2 linked regions of the Trichocoleus sp. FACHB-46 genome follow. The protein of the gene in region 2 binds, or shares a complex with, the protein of the main gene of each other region. Links are inferred from orthologs where the notes say so. Each region holds a gene or a part of one and is shown on either strand. Other genes may lie near its edges. The genes, in order: mnmG and mnmE.

Region 1 (9,400 bases), on a different replicon or contig from region 2:
TGGTTGATCTGCTCGAACACGTCCAGCGGTAAGAAGGCTTCGCCTCGCACTTCGACTGAAGGGGGTGGGTTATCGAGGTTGAGCCGTAGGGGAATGGAGCGAATGGTTTTGATGTTTTGGGTGATCTCTTCGCCAGAGATGCCATCGCCACGGGTGGCACCGCGTACTAGCAAGCCATTTTCGTAAGTCAGGGCGATCGCGTTACCGTCGATTTTCAGTTCACACACATATTCTGCGGCACCGACATCTGGCGCAACTCGCCGCCAGCGCTCTTGCCAAGTGTTCAAATCAGCATTGCCAAAGGCATTTTCTAAGCTGTAGAGCGGGACGTTGTGGCGGACGGAGGTGAATTGAGAGGCAGGTCGTTCGCCAACGCGCTGGGTGGGGCTATCGGGGGTGATCAGCTCTGGGTACTGAATTTCTAAGTCTTTGAGTTCTCGGTAGAGCTGGTCGTAAACCGCATCGGGCATGGTAGGTGCGTCGAGCACGTAATATTCATAGCCAGCCTTTTGCACTAGTTTCCGCAGTTCTAGCACTCGCGCTGCGATCGCAGGGGTTGGCTGTGCAGTTGGCTGTTCCACAGAGACGCTCCGTTGCCCATGAATCAAAACTCCAGACGCTAGTTTAACGCTCCCACTTCCGATTCTGGTTGAGGAAAAAGACTAAAAGCGATCACAGTTTAACCCACTCCTAAACTGCTATTAACTCAAAGCTAGACACAGGCTTAATCTGAACCCCGTATTTTCACTTAATGAGGCATCAATTCACCTGCTTGTGAGGAGTTATCTTATGCTGCGTCTATTCAAGTTAGGATTGCTAGCAAGTACGGTGCTAGCAGTATGGCCGATGGTTGAAGTGAAAGCTGCGACCTTAACCGGGCAACCCCCAATTGTAATTGGTCATCGAGGCGCGAGTGGTCTGCGGCCAGAGCATACCTTGGCGGCTTATGAGTTAGCGATCGCCCAAGGAGCCGATTACATTGAGCCTGACTTGGTTGCAACCAAAGATGGTGTGTTGGTGGCGCGTCACGAAAACGAGATTTCTGGCACGACCGATGTGGCTGAGCGTCCAGAATTTGCCACCCGGAAAGCCACCAAAGTGATTGATGGCGTGACCTATACTGGATGGTTCACCGAAGACTTTACCTTGGCAGAACTAAAGACGCTGCGAGCCAAGGAGCGAATTCCTGACCTGCGTCCGGGCAATACGGCTTTTGATGGGCAGTTTGAAGTTCCCACGCTGCAAGAAGTGATTGATTTAGCCCAGCGCAAGAGTACTGAACTTGGTCGCACGATTGGCATTTACCCCGAAACCAAACATCCTAGCTACTTCGACTCGATTGGTCTGTCGCTCGAAGAACCTCTGGTCGAAACCCTGAATAAGAATGGCTATATCGGCCTCAATGCTCCGGTATTTATCCAGTCGTTTGAAGTGGGCAACCTTCAGCAACTCAACCAACTCACCGATGTACCTTTAGTGCAGTTGTTTGGCGGGGCCACTGAAAAACCCTACGATTTTGTTTTAAGTGGCGACGCTCGCACCTATGGTGATCTAACTCGACCCAATGCTTTGACTGCGATCGCCTCCTACGCCAACGGCATTGGCCCTTCCAAGCGCTTGATCGTTCCTGCGGCAACCGTTGACCAAAACCAAGACGGCAAGCCAGATGACTTGAACGGAGACGGCGTCATTAGCGATGCTGATCGGTTTTTACAATCGCCGACTACGTTAGTCGATGATGCTCACACAGCTGGTCTGTTGGTACATCCCTACACGTTCCGCAACGAGAACTTCTTCCTAGCTCAAGATTACAACGGCAATCCGGAACGGGAGTACGAACAGTTCTTTGCGTTGGGTGTCGATGGTGTGTTCAGCGATTTCCCTGGAACTGCGGTGCAAGTGCGGAATCGGGTTGCTGGTGATCCAAATGGCGGTAAGGAAGTCCCCGAACCCGGTTTGACTTTAGCGCTAGGAGTTATCCCTGTCGCAGCTTTTCTTCGCCGTCGTCGCACTCAATCTGAACTGTCTTAGGTTTGCGCGATCGCCAACCCACCATCCACAGCGATCGCCACTCGTAGGGGCAGGTCTCGTGCCTGCCCTATTTAGATCAAGAGGTGCCCCTACCAACAATCAAAGATGGTACAGCTTGAAACCTTGCGATATAGTACAGCTCTGGTACAGTACTGGTACATGAGTGGAGCGCTTGGAGCTGAGCCATGAAAATCTGGGCAACTACGTTTGTCGTTTTGTTTGGCTTAGTGGAACTGTACCAATGGGTGCAGCATTTTAACTGGACAGTGACCTTACCATTGCCCGTGTTTATCCTGGGCGGGGCAGCTTTAGCGATCGCCTCTAACTATGACAAACGTGCAGGCTTGCCTTTCGCCTTGAAGTTCGAGGAATCAAAGGCGATCGCTAACCCAACTCCTACGGTGATTAATTCTGTCACATCAGGAATTCCCGTTCAGCTCAACTCAGCCCAGAAACCTTTAGAGCCTCAGTTACCCAACCTAAAATCTCAACCACCTCATCCCATTTCGTTTAGGATTCAGCGCCCTGAGTCCCAAGAGTAAAGCCCAAAGCTGGTTCTGCATTGAGTCGGGTTAAGTGTTGCTGCGATCGCTAAATTTTAGACTTCCAGCTTTTCGCAGGAAGTTGGAACTACCGGCCCATGTTGCGCTTGAGTTGATCTAGCTCTTCATCCATTTCCCAGCGCTTGAACTGAGCTTCTAAGGGGTCGGCGCTGTTGTGTAAGTAAGTGTTGCTTTGGTTCCAGCCAATCGTCTGCCAACTGGGTTCGGTTTTGGCACTCGCATTGGCATTAGCACTCGCACGAGCTGCCTCCGCTTCCACCGCCTTGGCTCTGACTTCCTGGCGACGAGCTTGAATCTTCCGCTGCAACTCTTCCGTTTGCTTCATGCGTTCCTTCAGCACTTGCATTTGGCCCCAGCGTTGATTGCCTTCTCGCAACAGAGCGGCCTCTCGCTCCTCGGCTGGCTTCACCAAGTCCCATCTCCCGGCAGTTTTGGCTTTCCCAATGCGCTCATGCCAGCGCTGGATTTCTTGAGCTGTTGCCAAAATATTATCTTGGGCTTGCTTCTCTTTCAGACGCAAATCGGCCATGAGTCGCAGCGCTTCTTCTTCCTGTTCCCGCAGTTGTTCTTCCAGAGCTTGCAACTCCAAATGAGGGTTGTTCCGCAGAAATTCCTCTAGTCGAGTTTCCAGAAAACGGCTGAAATCTTCAAATAAACCCACGGCCAGAACTCCTGCGGTCGGATAAAGCTTTGTCTGATGGTAGCAAGGGGTAACCCAAAGTCCGCTACAAGCTTAAGGAAGAACTTACGAAGCACTGGATCAATTTGAAACTAGCTTAAAACTGCTGCCCTACGTAAACCGATCGCACCTCTCCATTGCGGCGAATTACGGCTTCTTTGTTACTGACTTTCACCAAAGTCCAACCGCTAGAGCCAATGCCCTCACCCAAGTTAATTCGCTGGGTGCTGCCGCCAATTTCAAATAAAGCGGCAGAGCGATCGCCCCATTCCACAACCCCTTGCAAAGTTACTTTAGGCGCAGGCGCGGCAGGTGCAGCGGGAGCAATAGGGACAGAAGCGACAGGTGCAGGCGCGACACTGGGCATGGGGACTACGGGACGCACAACCACAGGACGCGGTACCACAGGTGCTACAGGTGCGGGGACAGGACGATTGTAGGGGCGTTGCGGTATCTTCGGTAGGGTGTAGATGCGCTCTAATGCGCTGGGAATCCGAGTCAGCGGCTGAGCTAAGTTGCCAGTCACAGGTACGCTCGGCAGAGTTCCGGCAGGTTGGGGTGCAGTGGTGGGAACTGCTGCTACTTGCTTGCCTGGGTTTTCGAGTTGAACAATGGTTTCTAGCGATCGCTGCACATACGCACCAAATTGAGCATCTGCTAGCTCTTTAGTCGTGGGGGCGGATGTAGTTATGACGGAGGAGGAGTTGCTAGTAGGGAAGAATCGTCCCAACTTACCCTGGTTACCTAACCAGATCAAGATGATGCCGACAATGGAGGCACAAGCCGCCCCCAACAAGATCTTGTCGAACGAGTGGCCGAACTGGCGATGCTTTTCGAGTGAGCTATCGGTTTCTACCAAAGCTGTATCGAGAGCGTCGCTGCGAACAGGCTGGGAGGTGAGACCTTGGCGTGGCATTAGTGCTGAAGCCAGGATCATTTGAGGAATCGCCAGAGCTTGGACCGAAGTGTTCTCAATCGGTGTAGTTTCTGTAGGTAGTGAGGTGCCGCCTTCCACGACGCGATCTACGTCCTCAAACAGCTCATCCATCAATTTGTCAGCGTAGTCCTCTACAGACCAAACAGGACTCGGCATTGAGTTTTCTAGTGAGTCTGAAGCCATCTGGCTGGTTACGACATCCTGGGACATAGACTGCTCGCTCAGTGACAGTTCAATTAATGCTGGAGGAGGTTGGAGTGATTCTGCCCAACCAATCTCTCAAAAAAGCTAATGCTAGTGCGCCCTGATATAGATATAAAGATTGCTTCCTGAAATCGTTTGCGAAGTAGCTTATTAAAGGCGATCGCGACCTCATCAGTAGAAGGTTCTACGCGGAGGCGGAAAATCATGAGTAGTTTACAGGAAGAATACAACGAATCGTGTGATCTGAAGCTGCGATCGCTGAATCTACCAAAATTTAGCAAGAGTGGTGATGATTACAGGGTTTCGGGGTTCAGATTTTAATTAGTTGTTACAAAAAACTAGGGTGGCTGTGGCTAGGTTTGACTGAATTCGAGCCTTGGGGGCACTCGCCCCCAAACCCCCGCTGAAGGACGGCTGCGTCCTCCAGACCTCCTCCAGACGAGTCTAGTTGTCGGTGTTTCGAGGCTTGGAATGCCCTAACCCCCAAATTTTTGGCTCATTCCTCATCCTTGCTCCGTCATCCCTCAGTTCCAACCAACTGCCGCGCCCGGACTTCTAAGTAAACTAGGAGGGCGTTGATGTCGGCGGGGTTGACGCCACCGATGCGGGTGGCTTGGCCTAGGGTCAGGGGTTTGATTTTGGCTAGTTTTTCGCGGGATTCTTTCGAGAGGGTTTCGATCGCGGCGTAGTCGAGGTCAGCGGGGAGTTTGCGGTGTTCTTGGCGGGCGATTTGCTCAATTTGGTGTTGTTGGCGGTGCAGGTAGCCTGCGTATTTGATGTCGATTTCCGCGCCTTCTTTTTCGACGCGCTCCAGTTCTAAGTTGCCAAGGTTGTAATGGTCGAGGTTGGTGTAGTGGAAGCCAGGGCGACGCAGTAAATCGGCTAGGGTAACGGAGCCTTTGATGGCTTGTTGAGTGTCGGTGGCGATCGCTTTGCCCACGGGGTCGTGTTCTTTGATGCGGGTTTCGTGCAGGCGCTCTTTTTCGGCGGTGATGTTGGCTTGCTTGCGGGTAAAGAGTTCCCAGCGGCGATCGTCGATGAGGCCAATTTCTCGACCGAGGGGGGTAAGGCGCTGGTCGGCGTTGTCGGAGCGCAGGAGCAATCGGTACTCGGAGCGACTGGTGAGCATGCGGTAGGGTTCGCGCAGGTCTTTGGTGCAAAGGTCGTCGATCAAAGTGCCGATGTAACTTTGCTCACGGGGCAAAATCACCATCTCCTGGTTGTAGGCATAGCGGGCGGCGTTCAGGCCTGCAACTAAACCTTGAGCCGCAGCTTCTTCATAGCCTGTGGTGCCGTTGATTTGCCCTGCACAGAACAGCCCAGCTACTTTTTTGGTCATTAAGGTGGGGTAGCACTGGGTAGCGGGTAGGTAGTCGTATTCCACGGCGTAGGCGGGCCGCAACATGGTGCAGTTTTCTAGCCCCGGAAGCGATCGCAGCATTTGCAGTTGCAAACCTTCGGGCAATCCGGTGGAGAAGCCTTGGATGTAAAGTTCTGGGATGTCTCGGCCTTCTGGCTCAATAAAAATTTGGTGGCTCTCTTTGTCGGCAAAGCGCACAATTTTGTCTTCGATGCTGGGGCAGTAGCGTGGCCCTTTGGCATCGACCCAACCGCCATAAACCGGAGATAAGTGTAAGTTTTCGCGAATCAGGCGGTGCGTCTCGGCAGTGGTACGAGTCAGGTGACAGTTCATCTGCTCCCGCTCTACCCAAGCTTCTGGGTCAAAGCTAAACCAGCGCACGTCTTCGTCGGGGGGCTGGGCTTCCATTTTGCTGTAGTCTACCGATCGCCGATCTACCCGCGCGGGGGTGCCAGTTTTGAGGCGTCCGGTTTCAAATCCGAGTCGGTTGAGGGTTTCGGTCAAGCCGACAGCAGCAAATTCTCCAGCTCGTCCTGCATCCATCGACTTGTTGCCGACCCAAATTTTGCCACCTAAAAAGGTGCCTGTGGTCAGCACAACGGCTTTGCACTGGAAGGCCACGCCAAAGTAGGTTTGCACGCCGATCACTTCATCATTTTCGCCCAAAATCAGGTCGGTCGCCATGCTCTCTCGCAGCACCAAGTTCTCCTGGTTCTCCACGATGACTTTCATGATGTTGGCGTATTCGCGCTTGTCGGTCTGCGCCCGCAAAGCCCAAACTGCTGGCCCTCTAGAGTTGTTGAGGATGCGTTTTTGCAAATAGGTGCGATCGGCCATTTTGCCAATTTCGCCACCCAGAGCATCAGCTTCATGCACAAGTTGAGATTTAGCAGGTCCGCCAACAGCTGGATTGCAGGGTTGCCAAGCAATTTTGTCGAGGTTGAGGGTGAGCAGCATCGTACGGCAACCTAACCGTGCGGAAGCGAGAGCTGCTTCACAACCAGCGTGACCCGCTCCAACCACAATCACATCAAAAGCATCTAAGAATTCTACGGGTGTTTGCAGGGTCATAGTTTGGTTCGAACGCTGGAGAATCTCAACTCACTAATTTTAGCGGTTATACTCAACCGTCAGGCTATATCCACTTAACTGTTGCCAAAGGAATTGATGCTGCACATCAACCTAAGTAAAGACAGAAAAATCAACAGAATATTGTTGGATTGGCAAAAGCTTTTCTCCCAGATGCTTCGCCCCAATAACTACAAGTTAATTCTTGAAATCTTTGCTTACCAGCTAATTCCATGAGCAATGCTCTTGAAGATTAATTAATACTTATTGAGGTTTTTATAAGCAACTTATCTACTAGGCGTTGAACAGGTTTACTGACGGAGTGCGATCGCCACATTTTCAGTCCTATAATGTTTACACTTGACTCCCAAAACTCTTTAAAAAATACTTCCTGAAAAGTTCTGAAAATTTTACAAAGCTGAATGCTTTAAATATTTCAGTGGTATGCAAGTACAAACCTTCAACTTGCATACTTTAAAGGTGTAGAATCTAGCAAAAATCCTTCTGATTTCAGAAGAAAAATAGTTTTAAGAGTGGCTGTAAGCTGGCGATCGCCCAGACAGACACCTCCCCCTAGGTGAGCCTTTTCCTCTTAGCTTTGACTTTGCTGATCATCCTGGTGAGTTGCAACAAATACTGAATGATCCTGAAGCATTAGGAAATACTGGATTTAGAACGCCATAATTTCAGAGCCATTTTTCATTTTTAACCGCTTGTGAAATACTTCTTTTTATCAGACGGCTGGACTGTGGGGCGAGTGTGGGAGTCAGCAGGATTGTGGAGCGAGGTGGCCTGGAGACGCAAACCAGACATCAAGAAAATGAACGTTTCCATCCTAGAGCAAGGAGAAAAGTTGTGGCTTTACCGAGTTGAAGAAGCGGTACTGATGGTAGAGGTAAGGCCCACTGAGTCAGCAGAGCTAAATCCTGGGGCTCAAGTCATTGGACAAGTCGTGCTCAAGCGCTTAATCACAGCAGAGCAAGTCTTAGAGTGGCTGTCTACATCCAGTTCGGTCTGCACCCAAGGAGATGACTGAGCTGGATCTTTATCTAAAGTTGCAGTCGTGTAAGCGTTCACTCATTCGGGGGAAGAAGATTTTTGGGACATCACTCAGACTAAATAAATAGGCGTTGAAGCCACCTCAGACTCTAGTGCAGCACTATATAAGCTAGTGGAATCTTTAGTGGGAATGAACTTGGTCGAACAAGCGTATCAGCGTCTTGCCATCGCCACAGATTTGGTCAAGAGTAGTGTTGATTCCCTCTCCGAAGTAAGCGATCGCTCAGAAGTGACGTTTGAGGTTTTACAGGATTTGACAGTTGTCCTCTACGAACTGGAAAAACTAGCTCAAGATTTCAACACGCTGCTGAAAAACTAAGCCAAGGTTCTACAATCCTGCCAAAAAGAGATCTTTAGGAAAAACCAATAGAGAGAGAAAGGGCAAGGAAAGACTTGCCCCCGTAAGTTCTATGGAGCAGTAGCCGCAGGCGTTCTACCTGTAGAGGCACTAGGAGCAGCGCCTAGATTGGTAATCGATCGCTGGAGGGCAGCTAAAGCTCGGTTGTAGTTCAGAATCGCATTCAAGCGATTGCCTTCAGCCCTAGTCAATTCGTTTTGAGCACTGATTACGTCTGTTTGAGTGCCAACACCCGCTTGGAATCGCAGCCGTGCTAGACGTAAACTCTCCCGAGCCTGCTCCAAGGCAACTGAAGCCGTCTGGATGTTCTCAAAGTTAGATTGCAGGTTAAAGAACGATTGCTCTACGTCGAGACGAACTTGATTTCTCGTATCCGCAAACTGGTTTTCAGAAATTTCTGCATTAATTTCTTCCTGTCTGGCTCTGGCTCTAGCTGCACCGCCGTCAAACAAGTTCCAGTTCACTTCAGCCCCTAGAGAGTAACTTCTCAGCGCGTCTCGATCATCGTCAAACTGATCTTGCAAACTGGTGTTGAGGAATGCGCTGATTCGCGGTCGGTTATTGGCAAGGGCAATTCGACGCTGTTGCTCGTTAATTTCTCCCTGTAGCAGTTGTTGCTCTAGCTCTGCTCGGTTTTTGAAGGCTTGGACAATGCTCTGTTCTAGCGACAGATTCCACAAGCCTGCAATTTCGACTGGGTCTGCTGCTGATAAATCAACTGATTGGATAATGTTTAGTCGTTGGGAAAGTTGCCGCCGGGCCGTCCGTTGATCGCTGAGAGATTGGGTTAAATCTTGCTGAGAGTTGGCTAAGTCTACTTGAAATCGCAGCACATCAAAGCGAGTCCCTACACCCGCCCGTTCCAAAGCTAGAGCGTCTCGCAAACTAGCCTGAGCCGTTTCGACCGCAGCCCGCGAAATGCGAACTTGCTCATCGCTTTGTTGCAAATCATAGTAATTGTTCGTGACATCCAGCCGTAGCTGCTCTCGCTGCACCTCAACTTCTAATTCGTTAGAGCGTACCTGTTTTTCAGCAGCTCTGACTGTGGCAGACCGTTGGCCTGAGGTAAAAATGTCGTAAGAGACTCCAAGGGTACCGCTGAGGGATGTGCTGGCAGAGTCAGGATCGGCTGGCTGTGGCT
Region 2 (9,302 bases):
TAGCTGCGATCAGACAATGTCTCACTTCCTTGCTCTTGTTTTAATACCACCTGATGCCACTGCCATTGAAACTGAAGTAGCAAAACTCCTCAAGCCTTATTACAGTGAGCTGACTGTTGCACCCTACAAAGAGTATTTGAATCAGGTCGCCGTCGCACGTGAGGTGGAGCGATTGCAACAACTTCCAAAGCAAGCGATTGCAAAGTTAGCAGAAGATTGGGAAGTCGCTCAGGATGATTTAGAGGCGATGGCTAAGTATGAGTTGGACTGGTTTGAAGATGAAATAGCAGGTGTGGATGAAAAAGGCTCTTACAGACTCACAACCATTAATCCTTTAGGAAAGTGGGATTCGTATCGGTTTATTCAGGAAGAATCTAGAGAGTCAGGGGCACCTCTGCCTTATCCTTGCCTGGTAAGTACTTTACCGCCAGTAGTTCCCTATGCTCTTGTAACTCCTGATGGTCAGTGGCATGAAATTGGCATGGATGCAGGAATAAAAGCATTTGCTAGACAGCTACGCGGAGAGATAATACCGAGTCAAGACGAAACAGCATGGGACTTGGAAGTTGAGAGGCTGCTTCAGCAATATCCCAATTACTTAGCGATCGCGCTGGATTGCCATTGTTAAATAACTTCTATGATGAATAGGCTAGCTAGTCGTCTCAGCCAGAAATAGAGCCTTCAGTTACGGAGCAGTTATGTCTAGGGGAGTCACACAGGGAAAAACGATCGCGGCGATCGCCACCGCCATTGTGCCACAACAAGGAAGCGTTGGCATTGTGCGTATGTCTGGAGCTGAAGCAGTCGCGATCGCCAAAACCCTATTTCATGCTCCTGGGCAGCAGACTTGGCAGAGCCACCAAATTCTCTATGGCTATGTGCGCCATCCCGCAACCCAGCAAGTAGTAGACGAAGCCTTACTACTACTAATGCTGACTCCCCGTTCCTACACCCGTGAAGACGTGGTCGAATTTCACTGTCACGGTGGCATCATGGCGGTGCAGCAGGTTTTGCAGCTTTGCCTAGAACAGGGAGCACAACTGGCCCAACCAGGAGAATTTACCCTCCGAGCTTTCCTGAATGGCCGACTCGACCTTACCCAAGCCGAAAGCATTGCCGATTTAGTGGGAGCGCGATCGCCTCAAGCCGCCCAAACCGCTCTCGCAGGATTGCAAGGCAAACTCGCCTATCCCATTCGCCAACTCCGAACCACTTGTTTAGACATCTTGGCCGAAATTGAAGCCCGGATTGACTTTGAAGAAGACCTCCCACCCTTGAATGAGCCCGAAATTCAAGCCCAACTGCATCAAGTGGTGGCTGAAGTGACTCAGATTCTGGCCACTGCCGAACAAGGAGAACTGCTGCGGTCTGGCCTCAAAGTGGCGATCGTCGGTCGTCCCAATGTCGGCAAATCCAGCTTGCTCAATGCTTGGAGCCGTAGCGATCGCGCCATCGTCACCGATCTTCCTGGCACCACTCGTGATGTGGTCGAATCTCAGCTAGTAGTCGGTGGTATCCCCGTGCAAGTGTTGGATACCGCAGGAATCCGCGATACCGAGGATCAAGTAGAAAAAATTGGTGTAGAGCGATCGCGATCGGCAGCTCAAGCCGCTGATTTGGTGCTGTTCACATTTGATGCTCAAGTGGGCTGGACCGAGGCTGACCAAACCATCTATGACCAAGTGCAACACCGACCGTTGATTTTAGTCATCAACAAAATCGACTTAGTCACCACTCAACCGCTAGAATCCATTACTTATCCTGAAAACATCCGGCGAGTCGTTACCACAGCCGCCGCCCAGAATCAAGGAATCTCTGATCTGGAGCAAGCCATCCTCGCCACCGTCCAAACCGAAAATCTGCAAGCTGCCAATTTGGATCTAGCCATTAACCAACGCCAAGCCGCCGCCCTCACTCGTGCCAAAGCTGCCCTCCAGCAAGTTCATGGGACGATGAGCGATCGCCTCCCCCTCGATTTCTGGACAATTGATCTGCGCGGAGCCATTCAAGCCTTGGGAGAAATCACAGGCGAAGAAGTCACCGAATCTGTACTCGATCGCATCTTTAGCCGCTTTTGTATTGGTAAATAACCCCAGGAGCAATCTTCAAAAAATTCAAAGCAGAGGTGCAAGCTCAATAATTTTTGCTTGAATGACTACATCCCCATTAATGCAACCTGAGATATGCCTGCTGAACTCGCGTCCTTCAATCCCTGGCTAATTGCTCTAGCTCTTAACTCTGTTCTAGCAGCGATCGCCTGGTTCTCCCCCAAGAAACTTCTCACCCCAGCAGGTCTACTCCATGCTTGGTTCTTGGGTGTTCTAATTTGGGGAACATTGGGTTGGCAGGGATATGTAGTCGTGATGTTCTATTTCCTAGTTGGCTCTGCTGTAACTCGGATTGGCATGGCTCAAAAGGAAGCAGAAGGAATTGCTGAAAAGCGTTCTGGAGCAAGAGGTCCAGAGAATGTTTGGGGTTCTGCATTAGTAGGTGCTTTATGTGCGCTAGGAGCGTTTGTCATTCCTCTGCTAAACCCTGATAACAGCGCTCGTCTCTTTATCCCTCTCTTAATCCTCGGTTATGTAGCTAGCTTTAGCACCAAACTCTCGGATACCTCTGCCAGCGAAGTAGGAAAAGCCTACGGTAAGCGCACTTTCCTGATTACAACTCTGCAAGCCGTACCGCGTGGAACTGAAGGCGCTGTCAGTTTAGAAGGTACTTTAGCGGGCATCTTAGCTTCTGCCGCGATCGCCCTTGTCGGATGGGGCGTGGGTTTAATTAGTTTGTTAGGTGTTGCTTTGTGCATTATTGCAGCCTTCATTGCCACTAATCTAGAAAGTGTGATCGGGGCTACACTGCAATCTAAATATGATTGGCTCACCAACGAAGTGGTGAATATCTTGAATACCTTGATTGGGGCAGTTGCAGCAATTTCACTAGCTTGGTTAATTTCTCCTTAGATCCTTGCAGAAATAGAGACTGAGGCGATCGCATTCCTGAAGCGATATCATTAGTGCTGACCAAAAAAACAAGATTTATATCTGAGAACGAGTAATACCTAAAAGGCATTAAAATCTTTGAGGCTTCCGTAAAATCTCTGTGAATCTTTGTAGTTTCACTAGTCTCAGTTGAAAGCGAAAGCTATACCTAAACTGAGCCATATCAGCCCTCAATTTTTTGCTCATAAAGCCTAGTTGCGCTCTATTCTACCTGAGTGAGGGACCTAGAGCTTACTGCTAGTGTTGCAGATTGTCGTTATTTGCAAGGAAGATAATTTATGCCTGCCCAGCTGTTCGATGCTAGTTTTTATCGTGCCTTTAATTCTGATTTGGCTGGACTTACAGATGAGCAGGCATCTTCTCACTTCCTTACCTATGGCTTGAGTGAAGGTCGCATCTTCTCTCCCTTTGTCAACCTCCAATTCTATCAAGCTCGTAATCCTGATTTGGCAGCAGCAGGTCTAACTAGCAATCAGCAGCTCTTCCAGCACCTGCAAGATTTTGGTGTTGCAGAAGGTCGAGCGTTTTCTCCCTTCTTAGATCTTGACTTTTATCTCGCCAATAACCCCGATGTCAACCAAGCTTTTGCAGGAAGTCGCGAACAAGCATTCCAGCATCTACAGACCTATGGCTTGAGCGAAGCCCGCATTTTCTCTCCCTTTGTAGACCTCAACTTTTATCTCGCCAATAATCCAGATGTAGCTGCCTTCTATGGCAATAACCGATTTGGAGTATTGCAGCACTTACAGATGTATGGGTTGAATGAAGGCCGAGCGTTTTCTCCGTTTGTAGATCTCAACTTTTACTTAGCGAATAACCCAGATGTGAATCAAGCCTTTGCAGGCGATCGCCACTTGGCTTTACAGCACTTGCAAACTTATGGCTTGAATGAAAGCCGAAAGTTCACTCCCTTCTTTGACCTCAACTACTATAAGGCGAACAACCCAGACTTGATTGATGCTGGACTGAACAATACTCAGTTGCTACAGCACTTTCAGATGTACGGATTGCGGGAGAACCGAGTTTTTGCGCCAGCCTTTGACTTGAACTACTATCGCTCCCTCAATCCAGATTTAGTGGCGGCTGGGCTTAATGAACGAGGCATATATGAGCACTTCCAGCGACATGGTTTAGCAGAGGGCCGACTGGCTTCTCCTAACTTTAATGTTCAAGTTTATCTGGCTAATAATTCAGATTTAATTGCAGAAGGTTTCAATAACCAGCAAGCCTACGAGCACTACCTAACGTTTGGTCAAGGAGAAGGTCGTCCAGGCAGTGACTATGTAGGTGACTCTCTAGCTAGTGCTCGGTTAGTCGGATTGAGTGCTACTCCAAATAGCATCACGGATTTTGTAGGTGCTTCAGACACGGCAGATTGGTATCAGTTCACGCTTGATAGAGCAGGGGAATGGCGGCGATCGCTCAATGTGCAGAATGGTAAAGTGACGTTACAACTTGCCCAAGATAGCAACAACAATGGCGCGATCGAACAAGGCGAAATTCTTCAAACTTTAACTGCTACCTCGGCTACAACTCTTGCAGACACTGGCGGCATCCTGGAATCAGGCAACTACTATGTGCAAATTGCGCCTGCTAATTCTGAAACAAACACAAATTATTCCTTGAGTCTTGCAGTTAATCCTTCGCCTCTGTTGGCCAATAATACTGGACTCACTCTCAAAACAGGCTCGATGAGAGTGATTGATAGTAATCAATTACGAGTAGTAGATGCTGATACGAATGCAACTCAGTTGATTTACACGCTCAAAGATGTGCCTCTTAATGGCAGTTTGCAGTTAAATGGTTTAGCCATAAGCGTGAATCAAACCTTTACCCAAGATGACATTAATCAAGGTCGAGTCAGTTATCAGAACAATGGAGGAACTATAACCAGCGACTATTTTGGCTTTACGGTAACTGATGGGACAACTACCCTCGATAGCAACTTTAACTTTTCTCTAGGTCGTAACCTGCCCAGCCTGTTAAAGGATATCAATCCCGGAGCAGGTAGTTCTGAGATCTATGATCTCACTAATGTTAATGGCACGCTTTATTTTCGGGCAAATGATGGTGTTCATGGCAGCGAGTTGTGGAAGAGCAATGGCACGCCTGAAGGCACAGTTTTAGTCACAGATCTTAATCCAGGGGCATCATCCTCTAGCCCTATTTTCCTCACTAGTTTCAATGACAAGCTTTACTTTGCTGCTGCCATCAACAATGGCACAAGTTTCAGATCTGGTCTTTGGAGCAGCGATGGTACAGCAGAGGGTACAACACTTGTCAAAGAACTATTCATTGTCAATCACATGGATTCTCCACCTGAGAGTTTGCTAAACGTCAATGGTATTCTCTACTTCAGTGTTTATGATGAAGTTACAGGTCATGAGTTGTGGAGAAGTGATGGTACGGCTGAGGGGACCGTCTTAGTCAAAGATATTGCTACAGGAAGTGGAGGCTCTCGTCCTTATGGTTTGACCAACGTTAATGGCACGATCTACTTTATGGCAGACGATGGCATTCGTGGGAGAGAGTTGTGGAAAAGCGATGGCACGGTTGAAGGCACTGTCTTAGTGAAAGATATTAATCCAGGGTCATCATCCTCTGATCCTATATTTCTCATAAATGTTGATGGCACTCTTTTGTTTTATGGTACTGACGGTATTCGTGGGAAAGAACTGTGGAAGAGCGATGGCACAGCTGAAGGCACTGTCTTAGTGAAAGATATTAATCCTAATTCTTTCTTTGGTTCTTCGCCCAATTTCTCAGGCTATGTCATTAACAACACTCTATACTTTTCTGCTAACGATATTACTCACGGCTTAGAACTGTGGAAGAGTGATGGCACAGCTGAAGGCACTGTCTTAGTGAAAGATATTAGTCCTGGTGCTAGTAGTTCCTCTCCTTTACCTGGCTATGTCATTAACGACACGCTTTACTTTGCAGCCAGGGATGGTAGCAATGAGCTTGGGCTTTGGAAAACAGATGGTACTTTAGCAGGCACAACTCTCATCAAGGATATTGACCTTTGGTTTCAGGGCCCGTTTGGTAGTGAGGCCAATCTGGTGAATATTGATGACACCCTATATTTCACAGGTGATGGTGGTTCTAATGGTATTGAATTATGGCAAACAGATGGTACTCCAGAAGGAACATCAATGGTTGCAGACATCTCGGTTGGTTCTGGGAGCTCGTACCCAACTTATCTAACTAACATTAATGGAACACTGTATTTTACAGCCAATGATGGCGTACATGGAGCTGAGCTCTGGATGATCGAGCCCAGTGTGGTAGCTGGATAGGGATTAGGTTCGCGATCGCCTAAACACTCAAATATCGCCGCAGGAAGGTTTCGAGGGATTCCATTTTGATGTGGAAGGTAGATTCCAATCGCTCTATCTCCTTGGAAGTGCAGAAAAACTCATTAGCAAGGAGAGTTCGGAGAGTGCCCAAAGCCTTTTGGGTTCTGGAGTTAACTATACCAACTGCGGTTCTCACACTGTCGAATAGGAATAAGGGAGGGTTCACCACAATGGGATCGCGATCAAAGATGCGGCCAAAGATGGCAGGGATATCTGATCGCTTTAATATTTCGGGTCCACCCACCGCAAAGATTTGATTGTGAGCAGCTTCGTTAAAAACAGCATCAACGCTAATTCTGGCGAGGTCGTCGGTGCTGACGATGGAGGAACGATTGTGAGGATCGCCAATCAAGAGATAGATTCCGGTGTTGCTAAACTGCTCGGCGAGAGGCAGCAAGTTAGACGAAAACCCAGAGGGCCGCAGGATGGTGTAGCTGAGGCCGCTGTTTTGTAGATAGCGCTCCACCGCAAACTTGGCTTTGAAGGTGGGAGAGTCTTCATAACCGCGATCGCCTCCTAGCACCGAAATAAAGACGAAGTGCTGCACCCCATTCGCTTTGGCGGCATCAATTAAGTCAATATTGGCGCGGTAGTCCAGCGTTTGGGCATCACCATCACTAGAGCCAGTAGCGCCGTGAGCGCTAATGACGTATTGCACACCCTGGCAAGCCTTTTGGATATCGCGTTCTTGTCGCAAATCGCCAATAAAGATCTCTGCGCCACGATGTTCTAGTTCGGCATAGCGGGAGGTTAGCCGCACAAACGCTCGTACCGTTTTTTCTTGCTCACACAGCGTGTGGACAATTTTGCGACCTAGCCCTCCGGTGGCTCCAGTGACTAAAAACATAGGGGTACTCAACTGGAAGGTGAACTATCTGATGCAGTGTAGCAAGTTCAGTTGAAGAGTTTGCAACTATCTAAAGTGCGACCTCCAGTTCGACAGTTACAGGTGCATGGTCGCTAGGTTTCTCTAATTGGCGGGGGGCAACGTCGATGGTGCAAGCGATCGCGCGTTCGTACAAGGCGGGAGTTAAGTAGTGATGGTCGATCCGCCAACCACTATTGCGTTGAAACGAGCCAGAGCGGTAGTCCCACCAACTAAAGTGCCCCCCATCCTCAGTAAATTTGCGAAACACATCAGCAAAGCCCAGCTCTAGAACTGTTTGCAAAGCGGCGCGCTCGTGATCCGAGGCCATAATGTGTTTTTCACGGCCCTTGGGGTTATGGATGTCTCGGTCTTCTAGAGCAATGTTGAAGTCGCCACAAACTAAAATTTTGGGTTGGCTGCTGTCTTTAAGGCATAAAGCTGCAAGATACTCGCGGAGAACCTGGAGCCAACGCAGTTTATAGACATACTTTTCGCTGCCCACTTCGGAGCCGTTGGGGACGTATAAATTGACGATGCGAATGCCATCTAAAACCCCTGTAATCACTCGTTTTTGGGCATCAAGTTCACCTACTAAGCTTTCGCCTAAAATTGGGGTGAATCCAGCGGTGATATCTTCTAAGGGAGTGCGGCTGATTAGGGCAACGCCGTTGTAAGACTTTTGCCCAGAAATGTAGAGGTGGTAGCCTAAATCGGTGAAGGGCGATCGCGGAAAGTCAGCATCTATAACTTTGGTTTCTTGCACACACAACACATCAACCGGATTGGCTTGCAACCAGTTGAGGACATGCTCTAGACGGGTGCGAATGGAGTTGACGTTCCAGGTGGCAATCTTCATGCAGGCTCAGCGATCGGGTCTTTAATTTTAGGGTGTTTCAGTCTCCCTTGGGGAGTATGCCACGGGCTAGATGCCTTGACTAGTTCAGCTTGGTGAAATGCGAGATCAGTTTGAGCAGAGATAATAGGGGAGAACCTTAAACTTTGATTCCCTCTCGTTATGGAGAATGCAGAGTAGGGTGGTATGGCGCGTTAATAATGGCTGTGACCCTTGTGAGTTAGGAGGCGAGTAAATGGAAATTCAGCGCCGGATGGCTGTGGCAGCTAAGGGCATCGTTTTAGGTATCGCGATCGCGCTCTTGGCCAGTTCTACTCAGTCTTTCGTCTCAAACTCCCCCGTCTCAGCTTCTAGTCCGGCGGTTTTGTCTGCGTCTGTTCCAGTGGCTGAGGCTCCTGCCGTTACCCCAGCTTCTAGCGTATCTCCTGGTGCCCCAGCCGTGGAGAAGGAGGTGCCTTATGTGGTGACGCCGAATGAAGTCGTGGCTGAGATGCTCAAAGTGGCGAGAGTTACAGATCGTGATCAGCTCTATGACTTAGGCTCCGGTGACGGGCGGATTGTCTTGACCGCAGCTCAGAAGTACGGCACTCGTGGGGTTGGAGTAGAACTCGACCCGAAGCTGATTCAAGAGAGTAATGCCAGCGCTCAAAAGGCGGGTTTGGGCGATCGCGTCAAGTTTTTGCAGCAGGATTTGTTTCAAACCAACCTCCGCGATGCCACCGTAGTAACTCTCTACTTGTTGCCTGCCGTTAACCTTAAATTGCAGCCTAAGCTCTTGAATGAACTTAAACCGGGGTCGCGAGTGGTTTCTCATGCCTTTGATCTGGGCGACTGGAAACCCGATAAAACCTTAACGGTGAAAGTGCCTAAAACCGGCCGCATTCACGCGGTTTACTATTGGGTGGTGCCAGCGCAGGTAGCAGGCAATTGGCAAGGAACGCTAGCTACCCCGTTGGGAAGACAGCCAGTCAATCTGCTATTGCGCCAGCAATTTCAGCAAGTAACTGGTGTAGCGACAGCCGGAAATGCCACGTTGGCCATTAGCAATGCCAAATTGACAGGCAATCAAATTAGCTTCACCACTAACAAAAAAGTGCAAGGTCAAGCGGCAACGATTCAGTTTACAGGGCGGGTAGAGGGCAACACACTGAAAGGAATTGCCACGGTCCAAGGGGCGGGTTTACTGACTGGGAAGTACAATTTGGTTGCTCAGCGTCGGTGAC

What was found.
Region 1: the proteins of mnmE (region 2) and mnmG are in contact, whole or in part, in a solved structure (PDB 9HIP), measured with the Escherichia coli proteins. The link is inferred for Trichocoleus sp. FACHB-46 from one-to-one orthologs.

The regions. Positions count from the first base shown.
Region 1 is NZ_JACJOD010000013.1:195,982-205,381, forward strand. What follows is about bases 4,389-7,380. They hold mnmG (tRNA uridine-5-carboxymethylaminomethyl(34) synthesis enzyme MnmG), read right to left. Parts: upstream 6,846-7,380; coding sequence 4,932-6,845; downstream 4,389-4,931. Other genes in these bases: H6F72_RS08515 (hypothetical protein), read right to left, coding at 4,389-4,420. Outside these bases: NAD-dependent DNA ligase LigA, read right to left, coding at 1-581; H6F72_RS08500 (glycerophosphodiester phosphodiesterase), read left to right, coding at 790-2,031; H6F72_RS08505 (hypothetical protein), read left to right, coding at 2,217-2,573; H6F72_RS08510 (TIGR04376 family protein), read right to left, coding at 2,662-3,255; more of H6F72_RS08515, read right to left, coding at 3,371-4,388; H6F72_RS08525 (hypothetical protein), read left to right, coding at 7,558-7,878; H6F72_RS08530 (hypothetical protein), read left to right, coding at 8,032-8,220; H6F72_RS08535 (TolC family protein), read right to left, coding at 8,310-9,400. UniProt on the Escherichia coli protein: NAD-binding protein involved in the addition of a carboxymethylaminomethyl (cmnm) group at the wobble position (U34) of certain tRNAs, forming tRNA-cmnm(5)s(2)U34.
Region 2 is NZ_JACJOD010000006.1:51,556-60,857, forward strand. What follows is about bases 1-2,894. They hold mnmE (tRNA uridine-5-carboxymethylaminomethyl(34) synthesis GTPase MnmE), read left to right. Parts: upstream 1-698; coding sequence 699-2,090; downstream 2,091-2,894. Other genes in these bases: H6F72_RS00515 (hypothetical protein), read left to right, coding at 17-628; H6F72_RS00525 (TIGR00297 family protein), read left to right, coding at 2,184-2,894. In the rest of the region: more of H6F72_RS00525, read left to right, coding at 2,895-2,960; H6F72_RS00530 (ELWxxDGT repeat protein), read left to right, coding at 3,278-6,298; H6F72_RS00535 (SDR family oxidoreductase), read right to left, coding at 6,318-7,205; xth (exodeoxyribonuclease III), read right to left, coding at 7,276-8,082; H6F72_RS00545 (cyclopropane-fatty-acyl-phospholipid synthase family protein), read left to right, coding at 8,315-9,301; H6F72_RS00550 (cation diffusion facilitator family transporter), read right to left, coding at 9,260-9,302. UniProt on the Escherichia coli protein: Exhibits a very high intrinsic GTPase hydrolysis rate. Involved in the addition of a carboxymethylaminomethyl (cmnm) group at the wobble position (U34) of certain tRNAs, forming tRNA-cmnm(5)s(2)U34.